DNA from 2 places in the Streptomyces sp. DS1-CR2 genome. Region 2 is predicted to be linked to the other one. Evidence: predicted binding sites of a transcription regulator. Region 2 holds the regulator's gene; the other holds the start of a gene.
The links. Region 2 encodes HrcA, which represses chaperone genes, less so after heat shock. Its sites were predicted from a motif close to TTNGCACTCNGNNNNNCNGAGTGCNAA; they were not measured.
Positions count from the first base shown of each region.

Region 1: a site for HrcA is predicted at 1,629-1,655, ahead of groES (co-chaperone GroES). Genes of this name have one in related genera too.

Region 1 covers NZ_CM147085.1:5,292,779-5,308,069, forward strand. Annotated here, with positions in the region: gene ACY0PA_RS25520 (polysaccharide deacetylase family protein) at 1-569, shown strand, start outside; gene ACY0PA_RS25525 (polysaccharide deacetylase family protein) at 575-1,561, shown strand; gene groES (co-chaperone GroES) at 1,798-2,106, shown strand; gene groL (chaperonin GroEL) at 2,217-3,842, shown strand; gene ACY0PA_RS25540 (ester cyclase) at 3,956-4,663, opposite strand; gene ACY0PA_RS25545 (SDR family NAD(P)-dependent oxidoreductase) at 4,799-5,572, opposite strand; gene ACY0PA_RS25550 (MOSC domain-containing protein) at 5,752-6,450, opposite strand; gene ACY0PA_RS25555 (LysR family transcriptional regulator) at 6,531-7,556, shown strand; gene ACY0PA_RS25560 (WhiB family transcriptional regulator) at 7,617-7,955, opposite strand; gene ACY0PA_RS25565 (response regulator transcription factor) at 8,338-8,949, shown strand; gene ACY0PA_RS25570 (sigma-70 family RNA polymerase sigma factor) at 9,203-9,787, shown strand; gene guaB (IMP dehydrogenase) at 10,046-11,551, shown strand; gene ACY0PA_RS25580 (GuaB3 family IMP dehydrogenase-related protein) at 11,666-12,790, shown strand; gene ACY0PA_RS25585 (nucleotide sugar dehydrogenase) at 12,900-14,153, opposite strand; gene ACY0PA_RS25590 (glycerol-3-phosphate dehydrogenase/oxidase) at 14,439-15,291, shown strand, end outside.
Region 2 covers NZ_CM147085.1:3,234,738-3,250,028, forward strand. Annotated here, with positions in the region: gene ACY0PA_RS15985 (carbohydrate kinase family protein) at 1-979, opposite strand, end outside; gene ACY0PA_RS15990 (MFS transporter) at 1,330-2,706, shown strand; gene ACY0PA_RS15995 (adenosine deaminase) at 2,667-3,671, opposite strand; gene ACY0PA_RS16000 (ribonuclease Z) at 3,693-4,601, opposite strand; gene ACY0PA_RS16005 (histidine triad nucleotide-binding protein) at 4,622-4,975, opposite strand; gene ACY0PA_RS16010 (S41 family peptidase) at 5,065-8,349, opposite strand; gene ACY0PA_RS16015 (VOC family protein) at 8,442-8,834, opposite strand; gene ACY0PA_RS16020 (16S rRNA (uracil(1498)-N(3))-methyltransferase) at 8,855-9,598, opposite strand; gene ACY0PA_RS16025 (nitronate monooxygenase) at 9,595-10,668, opposite strand; gene dnaJ (molecular chaperone DnaJ) at 10,986-12,122, opposite strand; gene hrcA (heat-inducible transcriptional repressor HrcA) at 12,123-13,139, opposite strand; gene ACY0PA_RS16040 (MBL fold metallo-hydrolase) at 13,261-13,992, shown strand; gene ACY0PA_RS16045 (DUF3097 domain-containing protein) at 14,028-14,900, shown strand; gene hemW (radical SAM family heme chaperone HemW) at 14,914-15,291, opposite strand, start outside.

The sequences.
Region 1 (15,291 bases), 2.1 Mb from region 2:
CCGTGCCCACCAAGGACAAGGTCGTGTTCCTCACCATCGACGACGGCTCCGAGAAGGACCCGGCGTTCCTGAAGATGATGAGCGACCTGAAGATCCCGTACACCGCCTTCCTCAGCAACTACCTGGTGGAGGACAACTACGGCTACTTCAGGAAGATGCAGTCCCGCGGCGTCACCCTGAACAACCACACGCTGACGCACCCGTACCTGCCCGGCCTGTCCTACGCGGGGCAGAAGCGCGAGATCTGCGGCATGCAGGACATCATGGAGGAGGAGTACGGCAAGCGGCCCGTCCTCTTCCGCCCGCCCTACGGCAACTACAACCGGGACACGCTGCGCGCCGCCAGGTCCTGCGGCATCAAGTACGCGCCGATCTGGAACGAAGAGGTGTTCGTCGACCACGTCGAGTGGCGCGAGGTGGACCAGGACCTGCACCCCGGCGACATCATCCTGACCCACTTCCGGGGCCGCGAGGAGTGGGAGGGCACCATGCCCGACATGGTCCGCCGGCTCATGAAGTACGTCACCGACAAGGGGTACGCGGTGGCCCGGCTGGAGGACTACCTGTGAAGTCCGTGCGGGCGCGACGGGCCCCCGCGCGCACCTGGCCCCGGCGGCTGCTCGCCGCCGCCCTGGCCGCCGGTGTCCTCGCACCCGCGCTGCTCACCGGGTGCGCCCCGTCCGTGGACCCGATCGAGCGGCTCAGCAGGAAGGCGGCCGAGAAGGTCCAACACTCGCGCCACCCGGCACCGACGGCCACACCGGCCATCGGTGTGGGGCCCGGGTCGTCCTGGGGTGCGCTCGGCGCCGGGGAGGCGGCAGCTGGAGGGCCTGCTCACGCCGCGCCTCTCAACTCCCCTCAGGGCGGCGCCACTGCGGACGCCTATCGCCGCTGGGGGCTCTCCGCGCCGCTCGCCCCGGCGCCCGGACCTCCGGCACGCCACGCGGCCGGGACCGGCCCGGGCTCGTACACACTCCCGCCCGTCGTGGACCACGTCCGGACCAAGGACCGCGTCGTCTTCCTGACCTTCGACGACGGCGTGGACCGCGACCCGCACTTCGCCGACATGGTCCGGGACCTGAGGCTGCCCGTCAGCGTCTTCCTCACGGACGGCGTGGCGGGCCCCGGCCACGACCACTTCGGCACGCTGCGGGCCCTCGGCGCGGGCGTGCAGAACCAGACCCTGAACCACCACTTCCTGCCCCCGCTCCCGTACGCCGAGCAGCACGCCGAGATCTGCGGCCAGCAGGACCGGCTGAAGAACCGCTTCGGCACCCGCCCCCGCCTCTTCCGCCCGCCCTTCGGCGCGTACGACCAGGACACCTTGCGCGCGGCCGTCACGTGCGGGATCGACGCGGTCGTCCTGTGGCGCGCCTCGACGCGGGGCGAGGACCTGAGTTACGTGGGCGGGCACCGGCTGCGTCCCGGCGACATCGTCCGGGCCGGGTTCAGTGACCGTGCCGGGCCGCGCGGGGCGACGCTCACCGGGGTGACGGCGCGGCTGCTGCGCCGTATCCAGGCCCAGGGGTTCACGGTGGGGAGGCTCGAGAACTACCTGTGAGGGAGGGGCCGGAGGGGCTTTGGCGGACGGGCCGCGGGGGCCGTGCGGAGGACTCGCCCTCAGTGAATTGGCACTCCGCTTGACCGAGTGCTAATCGCAGTCATAGTCTCAGGCCTGGCACTCCCCACTGGAGAGTGCCAATAGCGACGGGCAGGTCCGGCACCCGCGACGACGGATCCACCTGGTCGCCACCTCAGACAGTTAACCCCGTGATCTCCGAAGGGGGAGGTCGGATCGTGACGACCACCAGCTCCAAGGTTGCCATCAAGCCGCTCGAGGACCGCATTGTGGTCCAGCCGCTCGACGCCGAGCAGACCACCGCCTCAGGCCTGGTCATCCCGGACACCGCGAAGGAGAAGCCCCAGGAGGGCGTCGTCCTCGCCGTGGGCCCGGGTCGCTTCGAGAACGGTGAGCGCCTGCCGCTCGACGTGCAGACCGGCGACATCGTGCTGTACAGCAAGTACGGCGGCACCGAGGTGAAGTACAACGGCGAGGAGTACCTCGTCCTCTCGGCTCGCGACGTGCTCGCGATCGTCGAGAAGTAATTCACCCACTGTTTTAGTTCTGCGCCCCTGGCACCCCGCTACTCAGCTGCGACTTTTCTCAGCATGCCGGGCGTCGGGGGCGCAGTTCGTTCGAGAGGACTAACAGCTCCATGGCGAAGATCCTGAAGTTCGACGAGGACGCCCGTCGCGCCCTCGAGCGCGGCGTCAACAAGCTTGCCGACACGGTCAAGGTGACGATCGGCCCCAAGGGCCGCAACGTCGTCATCGACAAGAAGTTCGGCGCTCCCACCATCACCAACGACGGTGTCACGATCGCCCGTGAGGTCGAGATCGACGACCCGTACGAGAACCTCGGCGCCCAGCTGGTGAAGGAGGTGGCGACCAAGACCAACGACATCGCGGGTGACGGCACCACCACCGCCACCGTGCTCGCCCAGGCCCTGGTCAAGGAAGGCCTGCGCAACGTCGCCGCCGGCGCCTCCCCGGCCGCTCTGAAGAAGGGCATCGACGCCGCGGTCAAGGCCGTGTCCGAGGAGCTCCTCGCGACCGCCCGCCCGATCGAGGACAAGGCCGACATCGCCGCCGTCGCCGGTCTGTCCGCCCAGGACTCGCAGGTCGGCGAGCTCATCGCCGAGGCGATGGACAAGGTCGGCAAGGACGGTGTCATCACCGTCGAGGAGTCCAACACCTTCGGGCTCGAGCTGGACTTCACCGAGGGCATGGCCTTCGACAAGGGCTACCTGTCTCCGTACTTCGTGACGGACCAGGAGCGCATGGAGGCCGTGCTCGAGGACCCGTACATCCTGATCAACCAGGGCAAGATCTCCTCCATCCAGGACATGCTGCCGCTGCTGGAGAAGGTCATCCAGGCCGGTGGCTCCAAGCCGCTCCTGATCATCGCCGAGGACGTCGAGGGCGAGGCCCTGTCGACCCTGGTCGTGAACAAGATCCGCGGCACGTTCAACGCCGTCGCCGTCAAGGCGCCCGGCTTCGGTGACCGCCGCAAGGCGATGCTCGGCGACATGGCCACCCTCACCGGTGCCACCGTCATCGCCGAGGAGGTCGGCCTCAAGCTCGACCAGGCCGGTCTGGACGTGCTCGGCACCGCCCGCCGCGTGACCATCACCAAGGACGACACCACGATCGTCGACGGTGGCGGCAACAAGGCCGACGTCGAGGGCCGCGTCAACCAGATCAAGGCCGAGATCGAGAACACGGACTCCGACTGGGACCGCGAGAAGCTCCAGGAGCGCCTTGCGAAGCTCGCCGGCGGCGTCTGCGTCATCAAGGTCGGTGCCGCGACCGAGGTCGAGCTCAAGGAGAAGAAGCACCGTCTGGAGGACGCCATCTCCGCGACCCGCGCCGCGGTCGAGGAGGGCATCGTCTCCGGTGGTGGCTCCGCTCTGGTGCACGCCGTCAAGGTCCTCGAGGGCAACCTCGACAAGACCGGCGACGAGGCCACCGGTGTCGCGGTCGTGCGCCGCGCCGCCGTCGAGCCGCTGCGCTGGATCGCCGAGAACGCGGGCCTCGAGGGCTACGTCATCACCTCGAAGGTCGCCGAGCTCGACAAGGGCCAGGGCTTCAACGCCGCGACCGGCGAGTACGGCGACCTGGTCAAGGCCGGCGTCATCGACCCGGTCAAGGTCACCCGCTCCGCCCTGGAGAACGCCGCGTCCATCGCTTCGCTGCTGCTCACGACCGAGACCCTGGTCGTCGAGAAGCCGGCGGAGGAGGAGTCCGAGGCCGCCGGCCACGGGCACGGCCACTCCCACTAGTGCACTGAGCACTTAGGGGCGCCGGTCGCACTGGCGTCTGTTCGTACGAGGCCCGGTTCCGCGCTTGTCGCGGGGCCGGGCCTCGGCGTTGCGTCCCGCGACACGGCCGCCGGTCAGCTCTCGAGTTCGTCGAGCGCGCCGAGCTGGGCCATCAGCCCCAGCCGGTCGTTGTGCCACCAGCCCTCGGCGATCTTCCCGTCCTCCTGGAACCGGAAGATGGTCGCGCCGGTCATCGTGACCTGCTTGCCCGTCGCCGGGATCCCCATGAAGTCGCCGTTGTGCTCGGCGCTGAAGGTCCACCGTGTGCACACCCGGTCGCCTTCGGTGATCTGGTCGTCGACGGTGAACTCGAAGTCGAACCCGCCGCGGTACATCTCGATCTCGCGCCGCATCGCGTCGAGACCGATGGTGTCCGTCACGTTGCCGGGATCGTGGTCGTGGTAGTCCTGCGCGAGCAGGCCGTCGAGCGGCGGCAGTTCACCCTCGGTGGCGACCGTCTCGAAGAACCGGCGAGCGTTGCCCGCGTACAACTGCTCGTCCCGCACCACGTCCAGATCGGTGAACGTGGGCATCTCGTCGCAGAGGGCGACCATTTCCCGGAAGATCGTGTCGGTCTCGGGAAGGTTCGAGTTCCGCATGGCCTCCTCGTACGACGGGAACTCGACGATCTCGATGAAGTGGGTGTCGTCGGACCGGTCCTTGCCGATGACGCTGTGCGTCGCGGTCCGCTTCCCGTGGGTCTTCTCCGCCCATGTGTCCATGAGCTGGTTCATCTCGTCGAATCGGCTGGTCTTGCAGTCGATGACCTGTACAAACGTCATGACGCCGCCTCCGGCCCCCCTGCGCCCCCCTGCGTAAGGTCCGGACAGCTCCATCTTCCCACCGCCGTGTAACGAGCCGGCGGGAACGGGCGAGGAGCCGAGGCAGCCCTGCCCCGGCCCCGAACTCGCCGCGCGCTACTGAGGCCCGTACTTGCGACCCGTCTTCGCCGTGACCCCGCCGAGCAGCCCGCGCGGCGCCAGCTTCACGACGCCCATCAGCGTCTTGTACCGCGGATCCGGGATCGACAGCGACTTGCCGCGCGCCAGGTCGGCGAGCGCCGCCGCCACCAGCTTGTCGGCGTCGAGCCACATCCACTTGGGGATGTTGTCGGTACCCATCGCGGCCCGCTCGTGGAACTCCGTACGGACGAAGCCCGGGCAGAGCGCCATCAGCCGCACACCACTGCCGGCCAGGTCCCGCGCCGCGCCCTGCGTGAACTGCACGACCCACGCCTTCGACGCGCCGTACGTCCCGCGCGGCACGAACGCCGCCACCGACGCCACGTTCACCACGCCGCCCCGGCCCCGCTCACGCATCGGCGCCACCGCGGCGGACGTGAGCCGCAGGACCGCCTCGCAGTGCACCTTCAGCATCGTCAACTCGTCGGCGAGCGGGACCTCCAGGTACTGGCCCTTGTTCCCGAAGCCCGCGTTGTTGACCAGCAGGTCCACCGGACGCTTACGGTCGCTCAGCCGTGCCTCGACCGCGCCGATGCCCTCGTCGGTGGCGAGGTCGGCCGTGAGCACCTCGGCCTCGATGCCGTGCCGGTCGTGGAGCTCGGTGGCCTGCTCCCGCAGCCGCTTGGTGTCACGCGCCACCAGGACGAGGTCGTGGCCGTCCGCGGCGAGCCGGCGCGCGAACGCGGCACCGATCCCCGAGGTGGATCCCGTAATCAGAGCGGTAGTCATGGGGCCAGGTTAGGGGTGTCCGGCCATGATCCGCCGGACGCCCCCCAGCGATCGCCGTGGACATGACCACGCTCGAGAGCCCCCCGCGTTGTCCCTACGAGTGTCGCAACCGCCGTGCGGCGAGGACCACAACCGCCGTGCGGCCCACGCCCGTTACCGCCACGCGGCCCACGCCCGCTCTACCCCTGCGTCGCGTCGCCGGCCGCACCCCCGTCTCCGTACTTGGCCACGTACAGACGAGCCGTCTCGACGGCCTCGGGGTCGAGCGCGTCCGCTGCGACGAGCAGCCGCGGCAGCAGCTCCCGCTCGGTCGTGACGGCGCGGAACTGGAAGGCGACGGTCACCCCGTGGTCGGGCCGGTGCACGATCTCGATCGTGTCGCCCGCCCGGATCGCGCCCGGCTCGATCACCCGCAGATACGCGCCCGGTGCGGCCCGTGCGGTGAAACGCTTGACCCACCCCTTCTCGCCGAGGTGGCCCTGGAACGTGCGGCAGGGGATCCGGCCGGAGGCGACCTCGAGGATCAGGTCGGAGCCGATGCGCCAGCGCTCGCCGATCTTCGCGCCCGTCACGTCGACACCCTCGGTCGTGAGGTTCTCGCCGAACGAGCCGTTGCGCAGATCGTGTCCGAGCGCGCCCTGCCACTCGTCGAGGTCCTCGCGGGCGAAGGCGTAGACCGCCTGGTCGTCGCCGCCGTGATGGCGCATGTCGCACACGGCGTCCCCTTCGAGTCCGCTGGCGCCGACCCCCTTGGGCCCGGGCGCCGCCACCCGGACGGGGCCCGGCACCGGCTGCTTGTCGATTCCGGTCACGCCCTCGGCCTGGTCGGTGTGCTCGCTGGCCTCGGGGCGACCCACATTCAGAGACAGAAGCTTCATGACGGCACGCTAAGCGACGCGGCGCCAAAGCAGCGACGCAATATTTCCCGTTGCATCCAAGGCTCCCTTATGCTTGAGGAATGATCGAGGCCCGTCACCTCCGTGTCCTGCGCGCCGTGGCCGCCACCGGCTCCTTCTCGGCGGCCGCCCGCGAGCTCGGCTGCACCCAGCCCGCGGTCAGCCAGCAGATGAAGGCCCTCGAATCCTCGGCGGGCACCCCGCTCCTCATCCGCACCGGCCGCGAAATGCGCCTCACTCAGGCGGGTGAAGCCCTGGTGCGGCACGCGGCGGGAATCCTGGCCGGGCTGACCGCGGCGGAGGAAGAAGTCGCCGCCATCGCGGGCCTGCGCGCCGGCCGCGTCCGCCTCGTCTCCTTCCCGAGCGGCAGCTCCACGCTCGTCCCCACCGCGCTGGCCGCCCTGCGCGCCGCGCACCCCGGCACCCGCGTCTCCCTCGTGGAGGCGGAGCCGCCGCGCTCGGTCGAGATGCTGCGCGAGGGCGACTGCGACGTGGCCCTGGCCTTCCGGTACGAGGGGCGGCGCGAAGCGCCTCCGCAGAGGGGTGGTGGCGGGAGACGGGAGGGCGAGGGGCGGCGCGAAGCGCCTCCGCAGAGGGGCGGTGGCGGGAGACGGGAGGGCGAGGGGGCGCAGGCCGCGGAGGACTGGGATGACCTCGTCGTACGTCCACTGCTCGCCGACCGTCTGGTCGGTCTCGTCCCGGAGGGGCACCGTCTCGCCACGTCGGACGCGGTCTCCATCGGCGAGCTGGCCGATGAGCCCTGGATCGCGGGCTGCCCGCGCTGTCGCCGGCAGCTGGTGGAGGTCTGTGAGGGTGCGGGATTCACTCCGCGCATCGACTTCGCGACCGACGACTATCCGGCGGTGATCGGTCTGGTCGGCGCGGGCCTCGGTGTGGCGGTCCTGCCGGAGCTCGCCATCGAATCCGTACGCCCCAAGGGTGCACGCACAGTGACGGTGGAGCCGCCTGTGCAGCGCGAGATCGTCGCCCTCACACTGCCCGACCTGGCCCAGGTGCCGGCCGTGGCAGCCACGCTCGACCACCTGGTGCGGGCCGCGGCCGCTGATCGGGCCCTGACGAACCCGTGATCGGGCCCTGACAAGCCCGCGGGCACGCCACTGCGTGCCCACCGTGAAGAAACGTTTCCGTCAATTGTTCGCCACGGGCGGGGCGCCGCCCGCCGACGCCGGCGCGGCGGCGACGAGCCGGTTGCGGGCGCGGCCCATGAGCTCCTCGCGCTCGTCCTCGGTCAGCCCGCCCCACACGCCGTACGGCTCGCGCACCTGGAGTGCATGAGCAGCGCACTCCGCGCGCACCGGACACCTCATGCAGACCTCTTTGGCCGAGTTCTCGCGGGCACTGCGCGCCGCTCCCCGCTCCCCCTCCGGATGGAAGAAGAGCGAGCTGTCCACCCCGCGGCAGGCCGCGAGGAGCTGCCAGTCCCATAGATCTGCGTTCGGTCCGGGAAGGCGGGAGAAATCTGCCATTGCTGTGTCCCCTTGTAGCCGTTCTGACGCGGATACGGTGCCCAAGAACCGTACATCTACTGTCTAAGGAGATGAAAATATGACTCATTGCGAATCTAGCCGCAGACACCACTGAAAGTGAAGAAAAACGGCTAAATGGGGCATGCCTTGTGGCGAAACCTTGTGGGTCGCTTGCGCCGACTGCTCTGTATCCGGTCCCTCACGTAGAGTGCCGAAGCAGACCGCCGAACCCGTAACTCTTTCGGGTGACCGTCGTTGAGAGTGCGGAGGCGGTTGAAAGAACAAGCGCTCGGGCATGTGTCCGAGAGCGTCGACCGCACAGGTGACGATTCGTACCAGCCTGGAGGCCCAAGGTGACGCGCATCAGCTGCGGAGGACGGTCATGACATCCGTCCTCGTCTGCGACGACTCCCCGCTTGCCCGAGAAGCGCTCCGCCGCGCGGTCGCGACCGTCCCCGGCGTGGAGCGCGTGACGACCGCGGCCAACGGCGAGGAAGTCCTCCGCCGCTGGGGCGCCGACCGCTCGGACCTGATTCTGATGGACGTACGCATGCCCGGTCTGGGCGGCGTCGAGACGGTCCGGCGGCTGCTGTCCGCCGATCCCGGTGCGCGCATCATCATGCTCACCGTGGCCGAGGACCTGGACGGTGTCGCGCTCGCCGTCGCGGCCGGTGCCCGCGGCTATCTGCACAAGGACGCATCGCGCGCCGAACTGCGTGCCACGGTCACGCAGGCGCTCGCCGACCCGACCTGGCGGCTCGCGCCGCGCAGACTGCGGTCGGCCGAGATGGGTGCGGCGCCGACGCTCACGGCGCGTGAGATCCAGGTGCTCGAGGGCATGAGCCACGGCCGGTCCAACGCGGAGATCGGGCGCGAGCTCTTCCTCTCCGAGGACACGGTCAAGACGCACGCACGCCGCCTCTTCAAGAAGCTCGGCGCCTCGGACCGCGCGCACGCCGTGGCGCTCGGATTCCGCTGGGGCCTTGTCCGCTAAGGCCCACGATGCGCCGTCGCGGGGGCACAGCGATCCCCGTCCGCCCCAGGGCGGACGGGGCTGCGGACGGCCGCCGGTCCTCGTTTCACCGGACATGCCGCATCCTTGAGTTGTGGAGTTCCTCAGGGGCGAGTCGGTCGAGCGGAAGGGGAGGGCGCACGAGATGAGTTCCGGCGCACCTGCTCATAACGCTTCAGTGCACAACTACGGACGCGGTGCCACGGACCGGACGCCGCCAAGGCACCATGGACCGATGCGCGACGACGAGGCAGCCGGCCGAGGAGCCATCGGTGCACTGGTCCACAGCGCCGTCGAGGGCGACGAGCAGGCCACGCACGACCTTCTCGCGCACGTCCACCCCCTCGCGATCCGCTACTGCCGCAGCCGTCTGACTCGACTGCCGGGTGACGCACGGCACTTCGTGGAGGATCTCGCGCAGGAAGTCTGTGTCGCGGTGCTCCTCGCGCTGCCGCGCTACAAGGACACCGGGCGCCCCTTCGAGGCGTTCGTCTTCGCCATCGCCGCGCACAAGGTCGCCGATCTGCAGCGCGCCGCCATGCGGCATCCCGGTTCCACCGCCGTGCCCTCCGACGAGATGCCGGAGCGGCCCGACGACTCGCTCGGACCGGAGGAGCGGGCCCTGCTCAGCAGCGATGCGGAGTGGGCGAAGAAGCTCCTCGCCAACCTTCCGGAGAACCAGCGCGAGCTGCTGCTGCTCCGGATCGCCGTCGGCCTCACCGCCGAGGAGACGGGGCAGATGCTCGGCATGTCGCCGGGCGCCGTCCGCGTCGCCCAGCACCGCGCACTCAGCCGGCTGCGGGCGCTCGCCGAGCAGTGAGCCGAAACGGCGAGCCGATTCAGCGAGCCGATTCAGCGAGCCGAATCAGCGAGCAGAGCAGTGCTTTAAGCAGCGCCGTGAGGTGACCCGATGAGTGAGACGCGCCACGCGCGCGTGGGACTCCCCCTGTGCAGGGCGCAGGGCCGCGGACGTGTGAACGTACAAATCCGCTTGGTGATCTTGATCGTGGAATGAGACACCTCCGGATCCCGTTAGCATGGACATCCGCACCGATCAAGGCCATTTGGGGAAGGTGTCATGACTGCAAACGTCGACGGAGTGCCCGAGAAATTCGCGACACTCGGGCTGACCTACGACGACGTGCTGCTGCTGCCGGGCGCGTCCGAGGTCCTCCCGAACGCGGTCGACACCTCGTCCCGCATCTCCCGCAACGTGCGCGTGAACATTCCGCTGCTGTCGGCGGCGATGGACAAGGTCACCGAGTCCCGCATGGCCATCGCCATGGCGCGGCAGGGTGGCGTCGGCGTGCTGCACCGCAACCTGTCGATCGAGGACCAGGTCAACCAGGTCGACCTCGTGAAGCGTTCCGAGTCCGGCATGGTGACCGACCCGATCACCGTGCACCCGGACGCGACGCTGGCCGAGGCCGACGCGCTCTGTGCGAAGTTCCGCATCAGCGGCGTCCCGGTGACCGACCCGGCGGGCAAGCTGCTCGGCATCGTCACCAACCGCGACATGGCGTTCGAGTCCGACCGCAGCCAGCAGGTGCGCGAGGTCATGACGCCGATGCCGCTCGTGACCGGCAAGGTCGGCATCTCCGGCGTCGACGCCATGGAGCTGCTGCGCCGCCACAAGATCGAGAAGCTTCCGCTGGTCGACGACGCGGGCGTCCTCAAGGGCCTCATCACGGTCAAGGACTTCGTGAAGGCCGAGCAGTACCCGAACGCCGCGAAGGACGCCGAGGGCCGCCTCCTCGTCGGCGCCGCGGTGGGTGCGAGCCCCGAGGCCCTGGAGCGCGCGCAGGCGCTGGCCGAGGCGGGTGTGGACTTCCTCATCGTCGACACGTCGCACGGACACAACAGCAACGCGCTGAACTGGATGGCGAAGATCAAGTCCAGCGTCGGCGTCGACGTCATCGGCGGCAACGTCGCGACGCGTGACGGCGCGCAGGCCCTGATCGACGCCGGTGTCGACGGCGTGAAGGTGGGTGTGGGCCCCGGCTCCATCTGCACCACACGCGTGGTCGCCGGTATCGGCGTCCCGCAGGTCACCGCGATCTACGAGGCGGCTCTCGCCGCCCGTGCCGCCGGTGTCCCGGTCATCGGTGACGGCGGCCTGCAGTACTCCGGTGACATCGGCAAGGCGCTCGCCGCCGGTGCCGACACGGTGATGCTGGGCAGCCTTCTCGCGGGCTGTGAGGAGTCCCCGGGTGAGCTGATGTTCATCAACGGCAAGCAGTTCAAGTCGTACCGCGGCATGGGTTCCCTCGGGGCGATGCAGTCCCGCGGGCAGGGCCGGTCGTACTCCAAGGACCGCTACTTCCAGGCCGAGGTCGCCTCCGACGACAAGCTCGTGCCCGAGGGCATCGAGGGTCAGGTGCCTTACCGCGGCCCGCTGGCCAACGTGCTGCATCAGCTCGTCGGCGGCCTGCGCCAGACGATGGGCTATGTGGGCGCCGCCTCCATCGACGAGATGGAGACCAAGGGCCGGTTCGTCCGGATCACGTCCGCGGGCCTCAAGGAGAGCCACCCGCACGACATTCAGATGACGGTCGAAGCGCCGAACTACAGCCGCAGCAAGTAGTCGCCGACAGTCGAAGACAGGGCCAGGGGCGGCCCCGGGGTTCCCGGGGCCGCCCCTGGCGCGTACGTCGGGGATACTGGAAGGCGCTGAAACGCAGAGGGAAAGGCCACACACGTGACTGAGATCGAGATCGGGCGCGGCAAGCGCGGCCGCCGGGCGTACGCCTTCGACGACATCGCCGTCGTACCGAGCCGCCGTACGCGCGACCCGAAGGAGGTCTCGATCGCCTGGCAGATCGACGCCTACCGCTTTGAGCTGCCGTTCCTGGCCGCTCCCATGGACTCGGTCGTGTCGCCGGCCACCGCCATCCGGATCGGGGAGCTCGGTGGCCTCGGCGTGCTGAACCTCGAGGGCCTGTGGACCCGCTACGAGGACCCGCAGCCGCTCCTCGACGAGATCGGCGAGCTGGACACGGAGAGCGCCACACGCCGCCTTCAGGAGATCTACGAGGCTCCCATCAAGGAGGAGCTGATCGGGCAGCGCATCAAGGAGGTGCGCGACTCCGGTGTCGTCACCGCCGCCGCGCTGTCGCCGCAGCGCACCGCCCAGTTCTCCAAGGCGGTCGTGGACGCGGGCGTCGACATCTTCGTGATCCGGGGGACCACCGTGTCCGCCGAGCACGTCTCCGGTGCCGCCGAGCCGCTGAACCTGAAGCAGTTCATCTACGAGCTCGACGTGCCGGTCATCGTGGGCGGCTGCGCCACGTACACGGCCGCGCTGCACCTGATGCGCACCGGCGCGGCCGGTGTGCTCGTCGGCTTCGGCGGCGGCGCCGCGCACACCACGCGCAACGTGCTGGGCATCCAGGTGCCGATGGCGACCGCGGTGGCCGATGTGGCCGCCGCCCGCCGCGACTACATGGACGAGTCCGGCGGCCGGTACGTGCACGTGATCGCCGACGGTGGCGTGGGCTGGTCCGGCGACCTGCCGAAGGCCATCGCCTGCGGCGCCGACGCCGTGATGATGGGCTCCCCGCTGGCGCGCGCCACGGACGCGCCCGGCAAGGGCCACCACTGGGGCATGGAGGCCGTCCACGAGGACGTGCCGCGCGGCAAGAAGGTCGACCTCGGGACCGTCGGTACGACGGAGGAGGTCCTCACCGGGCCTTCGCACACCCCGGACGGATCGATGAACTTCTTCGGCGCCCTCAAGCGCGCCATGGCGACGACCGGCTACAGCGAGCTCAAGGAGTTCCAGCGGGTCGAGGTCACGGTGGCGGACTCGCAGCACCGCCGCTGACGCAGTTCTACGGAGATGGGGCCCGCACCGGTTCGGTGCGGGCCCCATCTCCGTAGAGGGCCACTACAGGTCTCCGTAGAGGGCCGTTGCAGCTCTTCGTAGAGGGCCTCTACAGGCGGTGGGCCGCGCCTGTCGGGGTGGCACCCCTGGTGTCCAGGAGGAGCTGGGCCTTCACGGACAGGCCCTGGAGGTCGTACGTGCGGTGCGGCTGAAGCAGGATCGTCAGGTCGGCGTCGGCGGCCGCCTCGTAGAGGGAGTCCGCGCGGGGGACGGGGTGGCCGAGGACGTTCCACGACGGGATGTGCGGGTCGTGGTAGCTGACCGCCGCGCCCAGCTGCATCAGCCGGGTGGCGATTTCGTGGGCGGGGGTGCCCTCCAGGTCGGCGACGTCGGGCTTGTACGTGACGCCGAGGAGCAGGACGCGGGCGCCGCGGGCCGACTTGCCGTGTTCGTTGAGGAGGGTGGCGGCGCGCTGGATCACGTACTGCGGCATGTGGTGGTTGACCTGCTGGGCCAGTTCCACCATGCGCAGGGGGCGGACCGGGAGGGGCGGGCGTGAGAGGTCCTGGGGGACTCCGTGGCCGCCGACGCCGGGGCCGGGGCGGAATGCCTGGAAGCCGAAGGGCTTGGTCTCGGCGCAGCGGATGACGTCCCACAGGTCGACGCCCAGGTCGTGGCAGAGAACGGCCATCTCGTTGACCAGGGCGATGTTGACGTGGCGGTAGTTGGTCTCCAGGAGCTGGACGGTCTCGGCCTCGCGTGGGCCACGCGCGCGGACGACCTTGTCGGACAGGCGGCCGTAGAAGGCGGCGGCGGACTCGGTGCAGGCGGAGGTGAGGCCGCCGATGACCTTGGGGGTCGTGGCGTACGCGTGCGTGCGGCTGCCGGGGTCGAGGCGGCCGGGGGAGTAGGCGAGGTGGAAGTCGCGGCCGGCGCGCAGCCCCGAGCCCTCCTCCAGGAGGGGGCGCAGGACGCCTTCCGTGGTGCCTGGGGCGACCGGGGTCTCGATGATCACCGTGGTGTGGGGGCGCAGGCGGGCGGCGAGGGCGCGCGTGGCGTCGGTGAGCTGCGCGAGGTCGAGGGAGCGGTCCGCGCCGAGTGGCGCGGGGGCGCAGATGACGGCGGTGCGGACGCGGCCGAGTTCGACGGGGTTGCCGGTCGGCCGGAAGCCCCCCGAGAGCATCCGGCGGATGTCGGCGGCGGTCAGGGTTCCCTCGGCGCCGTCGCCGGGGAGGCGGCCGGCCGCGAGGTCGGTGGCGCGTGCGGGGTCGTAGCCGATGGTCGCGATGCCGGTGGCGACGGCGGCCTGGGCGAGGGGCAGGCCGAGGTGACCGAGTCCGATGACGGCGAGATCTGCGGGCATGGAAGTGGGCCGTCCTTCCCAATAGCCGGAGCGGGAGGGGAGCGCAAGTCCTGTGGACAAGATGGACGAGCGCAATGTCAGACTAGGAGTAAATATGACCGTTATGCGGTATTGCGGGGCCGGGAATCCGGGAGTGTTGTCCACAGGCTGCGGGTGAGTGGTGGCTGAAGTCGGGCACGGCGGTCAGAATCGGTGAATGGGGGATGAGAGCCGGGGCGCACCGGACAGGTGACGCCGGTGGGACCGACTGGACCGACGCCGACTGACCGACAGCGGGAGGTAGCAGTGAGGACAGCGACACTGGGACCGGCGGAGCGTGCCGAGGCGCTCGCGGGAATGGCCGAGCGGGAGCTGGACATCCTGGTCGTGGGCGCGGGGGTGGTCGGCGCGGGAACCGCGCTCGATGCCGCGACCCGCGGTCTGTCCACCGGCCTGGTCGAGGCGCGGGACTGGGCCTCCGGCACATCGAGCCGGTCGAGCAAGCTGATCCACGGCGGGCTCCGGTATCTCGAGATGCTCGACTTCGCGCTCGTGCGCGAGGCGTTGAAGGAGCGCGGGCTGCTCCTTGAGCGGCTCGCCCCGCACCTCGTGAAGCCGGTCCCGTTCCTGTATCCCCTCCAGCACAAGGGCTGGGAGCGGCTGTACGCGGGCTCGGGCGTCGCCATGTACGACGCGATGTCGATGGCGCGCGGGCACGGGCGCGGCCTGCCCATGCACCGCCATCTGAGCCGGCGTCACGCACTGCGGGTCGCGCCCGCGCTCAAGAAGGACGCGCTCGTGGGCGCGCTGCAGTACTACGACGCGCAGATGGACGACGCGCGGTACGTGGCGACGCTGGTGCGGACAGCCGCGATGTACGGGGCGAAGGTCGCCAACAGGGCGCGTGTGACGGGGTTTCTGCGCGAGGGCGAGCGGGTCGTCGGCGCCCGCGTCGAGGACGTGGAGGGCGGCGGGGAGTACGAGATCCGCGCCCGCCAGATCGTGAACGCGACGGGCGTGTGGACGGACGACACACAGGCGATGGTGGGCGAGCGGGGCCAGTTCCACGTCCGCGCGTCCAAGGGCATCCACCTCGTCGTGCCCAAGGACCGGATCAACTCGACGACCGGGCTCATCCTGCGCACCGAGAAGAGCGTCC
Region 2 (15,291 bases):
CCTGGTCGTCGTAGGCCTGCACATGGCGCCACCAGGCCGCTATTTCCGACCAGCCGGGCGCGGACAGCGAGCCGCCGAACTCCTGCACGGACAGGGCGGCGGTCAGTCCGGCGAAGGCGAGCCGGTCGGCCAGCGGCCAGCCCGCGAGCGTCCCGGTCACGAACCCGGCGACGAAGACGTCCCCGGCGCCGGTGGGGTCGAGGGCGGCGACTTCGATGGCAGGCACGGAGGCGGTCTCCCCGCTGCGGGCGTCCACGGCGTAGGCGCCCTCGGCACCCAGGGTGACCACCGCCAGCGGCACGTATTCGGCCAGGGCGTGCGCGGCGGCCCGGGGGCAGGACGTACGGGTGTAGCGCATCGCCTCCTCGGCGTTGGGCAGGAAGGCCTCGCAGCGCGACAGGTCGTCGAGGGAGCTCAGGTCCCAGCGGCCCGTGTCGTCCCAGCCCACGTCGCCGAAGATCCGCGTCCCGCGGCCCGCGGCCGTGGCGATCCAGGGCTCGTTCAGCCCGGGGGCCAGCGAGGCGACGGCGGCGCGTGCCTGCGGGGGGCACTCGGGGGCGGGCTCCCCGGGCGGCGGCTCGTGACCGTGGCTGACCATGGTCCGCTCGCCCTCGTAGGCCATGGAGACGGTGACGGGCGAGTGCCAGCCGGCGACGGTCCGCGACGACGTCAGGTCGATGCCCTCGCCCTGCTCCAGGCTGTCCCAGCAGTACTCGCCGTAGTGGTCGTCCCCGAAGGCGGCGGCCAGCGACGTCCGCAGCCCGAGCCGCGCCAGGGCGGTGGCCATGTTGGCGACTCCGCCGGGGCTGGACCCCATGCCGCGCGCCCACGACTCGGTCCCCCGCACGGGGGCGCTGTCCAGGCCCGTGAAGATGATGTCGAGGAAGACGGTCCCCGTCAGATAGACGTCGCAGGGCGGATCGTCGGGGGTGCGCAGCCGGGCGAGCGGATCCACGTGCGCCGGGTCGTTGGAGTTCAAGGTGGGCTCCCCAGAGTCGTGAGGGTCCGCACAGTGTGCCTGATACCCCACGGGCAACGCGCGTAGCACGGTGTACGGAACGGGAGTCGGCGCCCCCGGAGTGGGGTCGCTGTCGCTGCCTGTTTCCTCGAAAAAACGGCCTCGTGTACCCCCACTCCTACCCCCCAAACAGAACGTGGCCCAGATCACACCGGCCCAGCTGTTTTCACCCTCCCCGCGCTTGATACAAATTGGCCGCGCCCCCTCGTATCGCGAGCCCCGGCGCACCCCCCCAATCCCCTTGCCTGTTCAGGCATCCCCGTAGTTCCGCATGCCCTGATCCCCGTACACCGCCACGCTTTGGAACGCCCGTGTCCCGCCGCACTCCCCGGCCCCTTGTCGCCCTCTTCACGGCCGGTTATCTCGCCCCGTATCTGCTGCCCACCGTCGTGGGCCGCCTCGGCGACAGCCTCCATCTCCCCCCGGCGCAGGCGGGCCTCATCGGCAGTGCGCTGCTGATGAGTTCGGCCGCGGCGGGCTTCACCTTCGCCGGCCGTGTGGACCGCATGGGCCCCCGCACCCTCGCCAGAGCGGGCCTGCTGCTCGCGGCGCTCGGATACGGCGCGGCCGCGGCGACGTCCTTCGTACCGCTGGTGGTCATCGGCGCGATGGCCGGCGGCTTCGGCTCGGGCACGGCGACGACGGTCGCCGCGACGGGAATCGCCGGGCAGCGCGACCCGCACCGGGCGTCGACGCTGGGCCTGCTCAGCGTCTCGGCGCTGGCGGGTGCGCTGTATCTGACGATGCCGCATCTGGGTACGGGGCATGCGCTCCCGTTCGCGGCGATCGCACTGACGGCGCTGGCGATGTGGCCGGCGACCTCCGGCCTGGAGAGCGGCACCGACCGACTCCCCATCCCTGGCGGGCAGCACAGGCCCGCAAGCCCTCTCCCCTTCCGCCGCTCGGGCCTGGTCCTGGCCGCCGCGATGCTCTGCTGGTCGATGGCGCAGAACTCCTTGTGGGGCGTCAGCAGCCGCATCGGCACGGACCAGGCGGGCCTGACGGAGATCACCGTCGGCGCGGTCTTCGCGGTGGCGCTCGGCACGGCGCTCGTGGGCGTGCTCGGCGCGGGAGCGCTCGGGTCCCGGCTCGGCCGCGCCGCCCCGATCGGCGCGGGCACGGCCCTGATCGCGGGTTGCATCGTGGTGAGCGCCCGCGCGGACGACCTCGCGTCGTTCGCGACCGGTGAGATCGCGTGGAACACGCTGTACCCGGTGGTCCTGTCGTATCTGATCGGCCTGGCCGCGTCCCTGGACCCGCGCGGCCGCTGGGCGGTCCTCGTCGGCTCGGCGGCGTCGCTCGGGACGGCCTGCGGGCCGCTCACCGGCAGCGTCCTGTCGCAGACGGCGGGCTATCCGGCGATGGGCACGACACTCGCCGTGGCGCTGCTCGTCCTGGCGATGCCGCTCACGGCGGTGGCGCTGCACACGAGTGGCAGCCCGCTGCTGCGGCCCGGCACGGTCCGCAGGAGGGGCGGCGCCCCCGCCGCTCTGGTGGCCGGCGTGACGGGAGCCCCGGCGGGCGCGGTCCCGCAGATGGGCGCGGCCGAGCAGCCGGTCGTGGAGATCACGGTGAGCACGCCCCAACCGGCCCCGACACAGGAGGAGTTCTCCACGGCGGGACCGCGGGGCGGCCCGGCGGCGCTCGGTCAGTCGTCGAACGCGAACGCGTCGACCTCGGCGAGGTAGCGCGAGCGCAGCTCCTCGTCGTCGTCGAGGAACGACGCGACGAACGAGTTACGGGCGAGCTCGCGCAGCCGCTCGTGGTCGAGCGCGAGCGCCTCGTGGACCGCGTGGAAGGTGTCTCCGACGTATCCGCCGAAGTAGGACGGGTCGTCGGAGTTCACCGTGCAGAGCAGACCGGCGTCCATCATCCGCGGCAGCGGGTGGTCTTCTAGTACGTCGACGGCGCGCAGCCGCACGTTCGACAGTGGGCACAGCGTCAGGGGCACCCGGTCCCGCACGAGCCGTTCGACGAGCGCCGGGTCCTCGACGCAGCGGAGCCCGTGGTCGATGCGTTCGACGCCGAGCACGTCGAGCGCCTCCCATACGTACGAGGGGTCGCCCTCCTCGCCCGCGTGGGCGACCTTGCGCAGCCCGAGCGCGCCCGCGGCCTCGTACACCTCGCGGAACTTGGAGGCGGGGTTGCCGACCTCGGCGGAGTCGAGGCCGACGCCGACGATCCGGTCGAGGTAGGGCTTCGCGGACTCCAGTGTCTGCATCGCGGACTCGGCGGACTGGTCGCGCAGGAAGCACATGATGAGCCGGGTGGAGACGCCGTGGCGCTCCACGCTCTTCGACAGGGCGGCGCTCAGGCCCTCGACGACGGTCCCGATCGGCACGCCGCGGGCGGTGTGGGCCTGCGGGTCGAAGAAGATCTCGGCGTGCCGCACGCCCTGCGCGGCGGCGCGCGCGAGGTAGGCGTCGGCGAGCTGCTCGAAGTCCTCCTCGGTGCGCAGGACGGCCATCAGGCCGTAGTACAGGTCGAGGAAGGACTGCAGGTCTTCGAAGAGGTAGGCCTTGCGGAGGGCCTCGGTGTCGGCGAAGGGCAGGTCGACGCCGTTGCGGGCCGCGAGTTCGAAGGCGAGCTCGGGTTCGAGGGTGCCTTCGATGTGCAGGTGGAGTTCGGCTTTGGGGAGCGAGGCGAGGGGCATCAGAGCATGGTACGCCCGGGATTAGATGCGTTTGGGCACCTGGATCCGGTCCAGGTCGCGTGCCACCGTCAGCTCTCCGGTGAAGCCGGCGGCGCGGGCCTGGCGCTCGAATTCCTCGGGGTCGGAGTAGCGCTGGCTGAAGTGGGTGAGCACGAGGTGCCGCACCCCGCCCTCGGCCGCGACGCGCGCGGCCTGCCCGGCGGTCAAGTGGCCGTGATCGGAGGCCAGTCGATGGTCCCCGTCGAGGAACGTCGACTCGATGACGAGCATGTCGCACCCGTCGGCGAGTGCGTTCACCCCGTCGCAGAGCCGGGTGTCCATGACGAACGCGAACCGCTGCCCGCGCCGCACCTCGCTCACATCGTCGAGGGTGACGCCGCGCAGGGACCCGTCGCGCTGGATGAGTCCCACGTCGGGCCCGGAGATGCCGTGCTCGGCGAGCAGTTCGGGCAGCATGCGGCGCCCGTCGGGCTCCACGAGCCGGTAGCCGTAGGACTCGACGGGGTGGGAGAGGCGGCGCGCGTCCAGTGTGTACGACGGCGTCTCGGCGAGCACGCCGCCCCCGCCGGACACCGGCTCCTCGGCGAGCGCGACGCTCTCGCGGTACGCGGTGGCGTACCGCAGCCGGTCGAAGAACCGCTGACCGGAGCGCGGGTAGTGCGCCGTGACGGGGTGCGGCACCCGGTCCAGGTTGATGCGCTGGATGACCCCGGCGAGGCCGAGGGAGTGGTCGCCGTGGAAGTGGGTGACGCACAGCCGGTTGAGGTCGTGCGCGGCGACGCCGGCGCGGAGCATCTGGCGCTGCGTGCCCTCGCCGGGATCGAAGAGGATGCCCTCCCCGTCCCAGCGAAGCAGGTAGCCGTTGTGGTTGCGGTGCCTTGTGGGCACCTGGCTCGCGGTGCCGAGCACCACCAATTCCCTTACGGACACGGTGCGTTACCCGGCGCCCGCTAGCCCGGGGGCCACTGGAGGCCGCGGCCCCCGAGGACATGGGCGTGGGCGTGGAAGACGGTCTGGCCCGCGCCGCCGCCGGTGTTGAACACGACGCGGTAGCTGTCGAGCTTCTCCTCGGCGGCGACCTCGCCCGCCTCGCGCAGCACGTCGGCGGCGATCTGCGGCTCGGCGGCGGCCAGCGCCGCGGCGTCGTGGTGGTGGACGCGCGGGATGACGAGGACGTGCGTCGGCGCCTGCGGGTTGATGTCCCGGAAGGCGACGGTGGTCTCGGTCTCCCGTACCAGCGTGGCCGGGACCTCCCCCGCGACGATCTTGCAGAACAGGCAGTCGGCCTGCGGCTCTCCGGCCACGATCACGTCTCCTCACACCGTCCGGTCACTACGCCGGGAATGCTATCCGGCCCGCCGCCACCCGCGACGCCTGCCTCCAGCGACAGGCCTCACTCCCGTACGCGCGGTTCCGGAAGTTCGGGTGCCGTGCGCGCCGGGTTCTCGGCGAGCGCCGCCAGCGCGATGCGCACGGCCTCGTCGAGCTGCGGGTCGCGCCCGGCCGCGTAGTCCTGCGGGGCGGCGACCACTTCGACGTCGGGGTCGACGCCGTGGTTCTCGAGCCCCCACTCGTATCCCTCCAGCCAGGTCGCGTACTTCGGCTGGGTCACCAGCGTCCCGTCGACGAGCCGGTAGCGGCTGTCGATGCCGATGACTCCGCCCCAGGTGCGTACGCCGACCACGGGGCCGATCCCGAGCGCCTTGACCGCCGCGTTGACGATGTCGCCGTCGGAGCCGGAGAACTCGTTGGCGACGGCCACCACGGGTCCGCGGGACGCGTCGCTCGGGTAGCTGTAGGGGCGGGAGCCGCGCGGCAGGGCCCAGCCGACGACCCGGCGGGCCAGCTTCTCGACAACGAGCTGCGAGGTGTGGCCGCCTCGGTTCTCGCGCACGTCGACGATGAGCCCGTCGCGCGCGACCTCGACGCGCAGATCGCGGTGGATCTGAGCCCAGCCCGGGGCCTGCATGTCGGGCACGTGGAGATAGCCGAGGCGGCCGCCCGACTGCTCGTGGACGTAGGCGCGCCGGTCGACGACCCACGCGTGGTAGCGCAGGGGCTCCTCGTCGGCGACGGGGACGACGACCGCGTGGCGCGGGTCGCCGCCGCCGGCCGGTGAGACGGTCAGCTCGACGGGCTTGCCCGCCGTGCCCACGAGAAGCGGTCCCGGACCGGTGACGGGGTCCACGGGGCGTCCGGCCACCGCGACGATCGCGTCACCCGCGCGGACGGCGACCCCGGGCGCGGCGAGCGGCGCGTGGGCGCGCGGGTCGGACGTCTCGGTGGGCAGGACGCGGTCGATGCGCCAACTGCCGTCTTCGTGGCGGGAGATGTCCGCGCCGAGGAGGCCCTGGCGCCGGTCACCGCCGCTCCAGCCGCCGCCCGGCGTGACGTAGGCGTGCGAGGTGCCGAGTTCGCCCTGGACCTCCCACAGGAGGTCGACGAGGTCGTCGTGGGTGGCGACCCGGTCGAGGACGGGCCGGTAGCGCTCCAGGACGCCGTCCCAGTCGACGCCGTCCATGTCCGCGCGCCAGAAGTTGTCCCGCATGAGGCGGCCCGCCTCGTCGTACATCTGCCGCCACTCGGCGACGGGGTCGACGTCCTGGCGGACCCGGCTCAGGTCGACGGTGATGTTGGTGTCGCTGTCGTCGTCGGAGGAGGCACGCCGGTCGCTGGGTACGACCTTGAGCTTGCCGTCGGTCCACAGCAGGACGCGCTTGCCGTCGCCGCTGACGGCCAGGTGGTCGGCGTCGGAGGCGAGGTGTTCGATGCGCTGCTGGGCGAGGTCGTAGCGTTCGAGTTCGCTCTTGGGGTCGGGGTCGTCGGGGGTGGCCCGGGACGCGCCGAGCACGCCCTGGACCGGGTGCCGCAGCCACAGGACGCCGTCCTTCGCGGCACGCAGGGTCGTGTAGCGGGCGGCCTCGACGGGGAACGCGACGATGCGGTCGGCGAGCCCTTCGAGGTCGATACGGGTGGTGGGGGTGCCCTCGCTGTCGGGGGTCTCGGCGGCGGGGCTGTCCGGGGTCTCGAAGGGCCGTCCGTGGCGCTGGGGGCCGAACGGGGACGGCGTGGCCGCGGCGAGCGTGATCAGGTGCGGCCGCGAGCCCCCGACGAACGCGAGGTCGAAGACGTGCTCGTCGTAGACCGGGTCGAAGGAGCGCGCGGAGAGGAACGCGAGGTGTTTGCCGTCCAGGGTGAACGCGGGCGCGTAGTCCCTGAACCGCAGCGGTGTCGCCTCCGTCACCGACAGGTCGGCGGTGTTGGCGAGCTTGAGGTGGCGCAGGGGCGAGGGGCCGGGGTGCGACCAGGCGAGCCACGCCGAGTCCGGCGAGAAGACGAGATCGGTCACGTCGCCGTCCTCGCTGCGGTCGACCTCCCTGACCTCGCCGCTCTCACGCTCGACGAGCAGGACGCGCCCGTCGTGCGAGGCGACGGCGGCCCGGCTGCCGTCGGGCGCCATCGCGAGGCTCAGTACGCGGCCGAGCTGCCCGGCGGCGAGCCTGCGCGCAGTGGCGCCGGGCGAGATGCCGGTGGCGGGCGCGAACTCCAGGGCGTCGTCGCCCTCGGCGTCCGTCACCCACACCACATGTTCCTCGCCCTCGACGCGGAACGTGCGCGGGAGGCGGGCCCGTACGCCTTGTCCGGCAGCCAGCGCGCGGGCCGGACCCGAGCGGTGGGTGACCCAATGGACGGCGCCGCGCACGCAGACGGCGCTGCCGCGCGCGGTGTGGTCGGGTGTCGCGTCCCCGAACCAGCGGGCGGCGCTCACGGGGTGGGGCTGGAGGTCGACGCGCTGCCCGCCGAGGCGGATGTCGAGGCGGCGCGGCACGGCGTCCTGGGCGCCGGCCGCACTGTCGAGGGCATCCACGATCCACAGCTCACCGGCCGAGGAGTACACGACGCGCGTGCCGTCGCTCGCCGCGTGGCGGGCGTAGAAGCCTCCCCCACTCTCGGCTTCGCCCGAGCGGGAGGTGCCCCCATGCGGGGTGTGCCGGCGCAGTGAACTGCCGTCCGCGAGGGACGAGTACAGGGCGCCGACGCCTTCGTGGTCGGACAGGAAAGCCACCCGGTCGCCGACCCACATCGGGTACTCGATGTTCCCGTCGAGCTCCTCGTGGAGGCGGACGAACTCGCCGTCGCCCGCCCGGTCGATCCACAGCTTCCCGGCGGTGCCGCCCCGGTAGCGCTTCCACCAGGCGGCCTCGCGGCCCATCGGCGCGGACAGCAGGACGACCTGCCCGCCCGGCCCGGTCACGAGGTCGCCCACGGGCCCGTACGGGAGCGTGGTGGCGGGTCCGCCGTCGAGGGGTACGGCCCTCGCCCAGCTGCGGCGCAGGGACGCCTGGCCCTGGGTACTGAGCGCGAGGACCCGCCCGTCGGGGGTCCAGCCGCGCACCGTTGTCCTCGAACTGCCCCAGTACGTAAGGCGTTTGGAGGGTCCGCCCTCGACCGGGGCGATGTGCACCTCGGGGGCGCCGTCGCGGGTGGACGTCCAGGCGACGGTGGTGCCGTCGGGCGAGATCCGGGGATGGCTGACGGGGACGTTGTCGGCGCTGACACGCCAGGCGCGCCCGCCGTCGAGAGGGGCGACCCAGACGTCGTCCTCGGCGGTGAAAGCGGCCAACTCGCCGTGCAGATGCGGGAACCGGAGATATCCAGAGTGCGCTGTCCGTGTCACCCGATCACCCTAGGCACGCGCGCACGGCCAGGTCAGGGGGTTTGGTCACTTGCCCCGGGACCGCTGCGCGACGCCGGCGCCGGCGAGGGGGGTCAGCCGCGCATCAGCAGCCACTCCTGGAGCTCCACGATGTTGTCCTCGGGGTCCTTGAGGTGGGCGACCCGCATCCGGTCGGTCATCGGCGCGGGCCCGTGGAGGATCTCGGCGCCGCGCGCGACGATCTGCTCGCAGTACTCGTCCAGGTCGTCGACCCGCAGCACGACGAGGGACCGGTGCCCGTCCGGGGCGTCACTCAGATCGCCGATGACCTGCGCCATCAGAGCCCGGTCCTCGAGCGCGATGCCCGCGGAGCCCGTCGTGGGGCTGAACTTCTCGTACGGGCCGTCCTGAGCGCCCGACTGCGGCTTGAGGCCGAGCACGTCCGCGTAGAAGTGGTAACAGGCACGGAAGTCGGTGACGAGGAGTCTGACCTGGGCGAGTTCCACACGTTCCCCTCGGGGGTTGATCAGGACCAGCGGCCGGTGCGGCCGAGGAGCAGCGCCGTCGCGGCGGTCCCCGCGGTCGACGTACGCAGAACGCTACGCCCGAGCCGGTACGGGCGCGCGCCCGCCTCGGCGAACGCGGCGAGCTCGTCGGGCGAGACGCCGCCCTCCGGGCCGACCACGAGGACGATGTCCCCGGCCGTGGGCAGCTCCACCGTGGCGAGGGCGCCGCTGTCGCAGTCGCGGTCCTCGTGCAGTACGGCCGCGAAGTCCGCCGCGGCGAGCAGTGCCGCGACCTGCTTGGTCGACGCGGCGTCCGCGACGTCCGGGAAGCGCACCCGGCGGGACTGCTTGCCCGCCTCGCGCGCGGTGGCCCGCCACTTGCCGAGCGCCTTGGCGCCGCGGTCGCCCTTCCACTGCGTGATGCAGCGGGCGGCCTGCCACGGCACGATCGCGTCGACGCCGGTCTCCGTCATGGTCTCGACGGCGAGCTCGCCCCGGTCGCCCTTGGGCAGGGCCTGGACGACGGTGATCCTGGGTGCCTGCGCGGGCTCCTCCTGGGCGGGGCCCGCCGTGACGACGAGCCGGTCCTTGCCCTCGGCGGCCTCCACGACCGCCTCGGTCCAGCGCCCGCGGCCGTCGGTCAGGACGACGTCCTCACCGGCGCGCAGCCGCTTCACGGACACCGCGTGCCGTCCCTCGGCCCCGTCGAGCACGAACGTTTTGGCGGACGGCACCTCGTCGACGACGAACACCGGCGCCGTCATGCGGCACCCCGCGCGCCCAACGCGTCCTTCGCCTCCGCGAGTTCCGCCGCGAGCACCTCGACGAGCTGGCCGGCGGGCAGCTCACGGGCGAGCCGGTGGCCCTGCCCGGCCCACAGCGCCATCCCCTGCGGGTCCCCCGACTTGGCGGCGGCCTTGCGCAGCGTCGACGTCATGTGGTGGATCTGAGGGTAGGCGGCGGGCGCGTACGGGCCGTGCTCACGCATGAACCGGTTCACGAGGCCGCGCGCGGGGCGGCCCGAGAAGGCCCGGGTCAGCTCGGTCCGCACGAACAGCGGGTTCGTCATGGCCTGCTTGTGCAGGACGTTGGCGCCGGACTCGGGGCAGACCAGGAAGGCCGTGCCGAACTGTCCGGCGTCGGCGCCCGCGGCGAGCACGGCGGCGAGCTGTCCGCCGCGCATGAGTCCGCCGGTGGCGATGATCGGGATCTGTACGGCCTCGCGGACCTGGGCGATCAGCGCGATGAGTCCGATGCCGGATCCGTCGGCCTCCGGGTTGTCCCGGTGGGTTCCCTGGTGGCCGCCCGCCTCGATGCCCTGGACACACAGCGCGTCGGCGCCGGCCCGCTGGGCGGCCCGCGCCTCCTCCGCGGTGGTCACGGTGACGGCGGTGAGGGTGCCGACGCGGGCGAGGGAGTCGAGGACGTCGCGGCTCGGGCAGCCGAAGGTGAAGGTGACGACCGGTACCGGGTCGTCGAGGAGGATCGCGAGCTTCGCGTCGAAGCCGTCGTCGAGGCCGCAGTCCGGGTCCCCCAGCTGTGTCTCGTACCAGGCGGCCTCACCGGCGAGCTGGCTGGCGTAGACGGCGACGGCCGCGGGGTCCGCGTACTCGGACTGCGGCATGAAGAGATTGACGCCGAACGGCTGGTTGGTCAGCCCCCGTACCTGCTTGATCTCCTGGTACATCCCGTCGGCGGTCTTGTACCCGGCGGCGAGGAATCCGAGCCCGCCGGCCTCCGACACGGCGGCGGCGAGCTGCGGACAGGAGGCACCGCCCGCCATGGGTGCCTGCACGATCGGATAGTGACAGAGACCGGTCAGCGTGGGGGACATGACCGCATCGTGCCACGTCCCCCGCATCGGACCGAATCGGCCCTTCCGCGTGGCATGTGCCACGCGTGACGCGGGGGACCTGGTCCCTGCTTCTTGCTTACGCCGGCTCGGTCAGCGCCCGTTGAACGCATCCTTCAACCGCGAGAACAACCCCTGCTGCCCCGGCTGACTGTGCCTGCCCGGGAGACAACCCCCGGACCCCCGGCCGCCGGTCTCAGCGCCCGTTGAACGCATCCTTCAACCGCGAGAACAACCCCTGCTGCCCCGGCTGACTGTGCCTGCCCGGGAGACAACCCCCGGACCCCCGGCCGCCGGTCTCAGCGCCCGTTGAACGCATCCTTGAGCCGCGAGAACAACCCCTGCTGCCCCGGCTGGAACTGCCCGGTGGGCCGTTCCTCGCCGCGCAGCTTCGACAGCTCACGCAGTACCCGCTCCTGCTCCGGGTCCAGCTTGGTCGGCGTCAGGACCTCGACGTGCACGATGAGGTCACCGCGGCCGCCGCCGCGCAGGTGCGTGATGCCGCGCCCGTGCAGCGGGACCGACTGGCCGGACTGCGTGCCCGGCCGGATGTCGATCTCCTCCAGGCCGTCGAGCGTCTCCAGCGGCACCTTGGTGCCGAGCGCCGCGGCCGTCATCGGGATGGTGACGGTGCAGTGCAGATCGTCGCCGCGCCGCTGGAAGACGGGGTGCGGCAGCTCGTGGATCTCGACGTACAGGTCACCGGCGGGGCCACCGCCGGGGCCGACCTCGCCCTCGCCCGCGAGCTGGATCCGCGTCCCGTTGTCGACGCCCGCCGGGATCTTCACCGTGAGCGTGCGCCGCGAGCGGATGCGGCCGTCACCGGCGCACTCCGGGCACGGCGTCGGCACGACGGTGCCGAAGCCCTGGCACTGCGGGCACGGCCGCGACGTCATGACCTGGCCGAGGAAGGACCGCGTGACCTGGGACACCTCGCCGCGTCCGCGGCACATGTCGCAGGTCTGCGCGGACGTACCCGGCGCGGCACCCTCGCCGCTGCAGGTCGTACAGACGATGGCCGTGTCGACCTGAATGTCCTTGGTGGTCCCGAAGGCGGCCTCGTCCAGCTCGATCTCGAGCCGGATCATGGCGTCCTGGCCGCGGCGCGTGCGCGACCGGGGACCACGCTGGGACGCCGTTCCGAAGAACGCGTCCATGATGTCGGAGAAGTTCCCGAAGCCACCGGCGCCGAAGCCGCCGGCCCCGCCTCCGCCCGCCTGCGAGAGGGGGTCGCCGCCGAGGTCGTAGACCTGCTTCTTCTGCGGGTCCGACAACACCTCGTAGGCGGCGTTGATCTCCTTGAACCGCTCCTGTGTCTTCGGGTCCGGATTCACATCCGGGTGAAGCTCACGGGCCAGCCTGCGGAAGGCCTTCTTGATCTCGTCCTGGGAGGCGTCGCGGCGCACGCCGAGTACGGCGTAGTAGTCCGTGGCCACTTACGACTCCGCCAGGATCTGTCCGACGTAACGTGCCACTGCGCGTACTGCTCCCATCGTTCCCGGGTAATCCATGCGGGTCGGTCCGACCACGCCGAGTTTGGCGACTGCCTCGCTGCCCGAACCGTAGCCGACCGAGACCACGGAGGTGGAGCTGAGTCCCTCATGGGCGTTCTCGTGACCGATCCGTACGGCCATGCCCGAATCGTTAACCTCACCAAGGAGCTTGAGGAGCACGACCTGCTCCTCAAGGGCCTCGAGGACGGGCCGGATGGTGAGGGGAAAGTCATGTCCGAAGCGGGTGAGATTGGCGGTGCCGCCGATCATCAGCCGCTCCTCGGTCTCCTCGACGAGCGTCTCCAGGAGAGTGGAGAGCACCGTCGCGACCGTGCCGCGGTCCTCCGCGTCGAAGGACTCCGGCAGGTCCTGCACCAGCTGCGGGACGTCCGCGAAGCGGCGTCCCGCGACCCGGCTGTTGAGCCGGGCCCGCAGATCGGCGAGAGAGGTCTCGCCGAACGGCGCCGGGCAGTCGATCATCCGCTGCTCGACGCGGCCCGTGTCCGTGATCAGTACGAGCATCAGACGGGCGGCGGCGAGCGAGAGCAGCTCCACATGGCGCACGGTGGACCGCGTCAGGGACGGGTACTGCACCACGGCGACCTGCCGCGTCAGCTGCGCGAGCAGCCGCACGGTCCGGCCGACGACGTCGTCGAGGTCGACGGCGCCGTCGAGGAAGTTCTGGATGGCGCGGCGCTCGGGCCCCGTCATCGGCTTGACCGCCGTCAGCTTGTCCACGAACAGGCGGTACCCCTTGTCGGTGGGGATCCGCCCGGCGCTCGTGTGGGGCTGGGCGATGAAGCCCTCCTCCTCGAGCGCCGCCATGTCGTTGCGCACCGTCGCCGGTGAGACGCCGAGCCTGTGCCGCTCGGTGAGCGCCTTGGAGCCGACCGGCTCCTCGGTCCCCACGTAGTCCTGGACGATGGCGCGCAGCACTTCGAGCCTGCGTTCACTGAGCATTCGCGCGCACCTCCAGCTGTGTCGTCCGCGGCTGGCACTCGGTGCGGCCGAGTGCCAATGGTCTCCGGGTCAGTGTACGGCCGGTGGGTACGGGCCCGGCAAGGGCGCTAGCGTCGGACCCATGGACGACCTGGACTGGAATGAGGCGGGCTGGGAGGAGCTGTCCGCTCGGGCGGGGCGGATCCGGCTGCCGGGCTGGGACTGCACGACGGGCCTTGTGGTGGGCGACGGGGCGGCCTTGCTGATCGACACGGGTTCCTCACTTCGTGAGGGTGCGGCGCTGCGGGCGGACACCCGGCGCCTCATCGGGCCGCACGCGCGCGTGACGCATATCGCGCTGACGCACCCCCATTTCGACCATGTTCTGGGCACGGCGGCGTTCGCCGGGGTCGAGGTGTACGGCGCCGCGGGCATCGACACGGTGTTGATGCGGGGCCGCGACGAACTGCGGGCGTCCGCCGTCGCGCACGGCGTGCCGCACGAGGAGGCGGCCGATGCGGTGGACGTACTCGTCGTGCCGCACCACCGGGTGTGCGGGGAGTGGACGCTCGATCTGGGCGGCGGGCTCCAGGTGCTGCTCGCGAACGTGGGCCCGGCGCACAGCGGGCACGACCTGGCGGTCCTGGTGCCGGGCACGCCCGAGGTCGTCTTCTGCGGCGACCTGGTCGAGGAGTCGGGCGAGCCGCAGGCGGGCCGTGACGCGGTGCCGTCCCGTTGGCCGGCCGCTCTCGACCGGCTGCTGGAACTGGGCGGTGAAGACGCCGTGTACGTCCCCGGGCACGGAGCCGCGGTGAATGCGGAGTTTGTCCGTGCGCAGCGTGCCGCGCTGGCGGCGCGTTTCGGCGTGTCGTAACCGCACGGCCGTTCGCACTTCCTATCGTCTGCAGAATGCTCCCACCCGTCTCCCGCCACCACCCTTCCAACGAGGGCCCTTCGGTCCCGCAGCACCGCCTGTACTCCCCCGACTTCACCCCGCCCTGGAAGAAGCAGCAGGCCGCGCCCGAGGTGGCGGCGGACGTGGATCTCGTGGTCGAGGAGGTCACGACCGGGTTCTGCGGGGCGGTCGTCCGCTGCGAGAAGACGGCCCAGGGCCCGACGGTGACCCTGGAGGACCGCTTCGGCAAGCATCGGGTGTTCCCCATGGACCCGCGCGGCTTCCTGCTCGAAGGCCGGGTCGTCACCCTCGTACGTCCCGTGGCCGCAGCGCCCGCACGTCCCACGCGCACGGCCTCCGGGTCGGTCGCGGTCCCCGGGGCGCGGGCGCGGGTCGCGCGGGCCGGGCGCATCTATGTGGAGGGCCGGCACGACGCGGAGCTGGTGGAGCGGGTCTGGGGCGACGACCTGCGCATCGAGGGCGTGGTCGTGGAGTACCTGGAGGGCGTCGACGACCTGCCCGCGATCGTCGCCGAATTCGCTCCGGGGCCGGACGCGCGGCTCGGCGTCCTCGTCGACCATCTGGTGCCCGGCTCGAAGGAGTCACGGATCGCGGCGCAGGTCACCGGCGAGCACGCGCTGGTCGTCGGCCACCCCTACATCGACGTGTGGGAGGCCGTGAAGCCGTCGGCCGTGGGCATCCGGGCGTGGCCCCGGGTGCCGCGCGGCCAGGACTGGAAGACGGGCGTGTGCCGGGCGCTCGGCTGGCCCGAGAACACCGGCGCGGCCTGGCAGCACATCCTGTCGCGGGTGCACAGCTACCGCGACCTGGAGCCCGAACTCCTGGGCAGGGTCGAGGAGTTGATCGACTTCGTGACGCTGCCCTGACGGCTGTGCGGGCTCAGTCGACGAGGTCGCGGACGACCGCGTCGGCGAGGAGTCGGCCGCGCAGGGTGAGGACGGCGCGCCCGGACTCGTACGGGGCCGCTTCGAGCAGGCCGTCGGACAGGGCCCGGCCGGCGGCGGCGCGGCCCGCGGGCTTCAGGAGCGACAGCGGGCAGCCCTCCAGGAGGCGCAGCTCCAGCAGAATGCGCTCGACGCGCCGGTCCTCGTCCGAGAGGAGCTCGCGGCCGGCGCCGGGCGAACGTCCCTCGGCGAGGCGTCCGGCGTAGGCGCCCGGGTGCTTCACGTTCCACCAGCGCACCCCGCCGACGTGGCTGTGCGCGCCGGGGCCCGCGCCCCACCAGTCGGCGCCGCGCCAGTACAGCTCGTTGTGCAG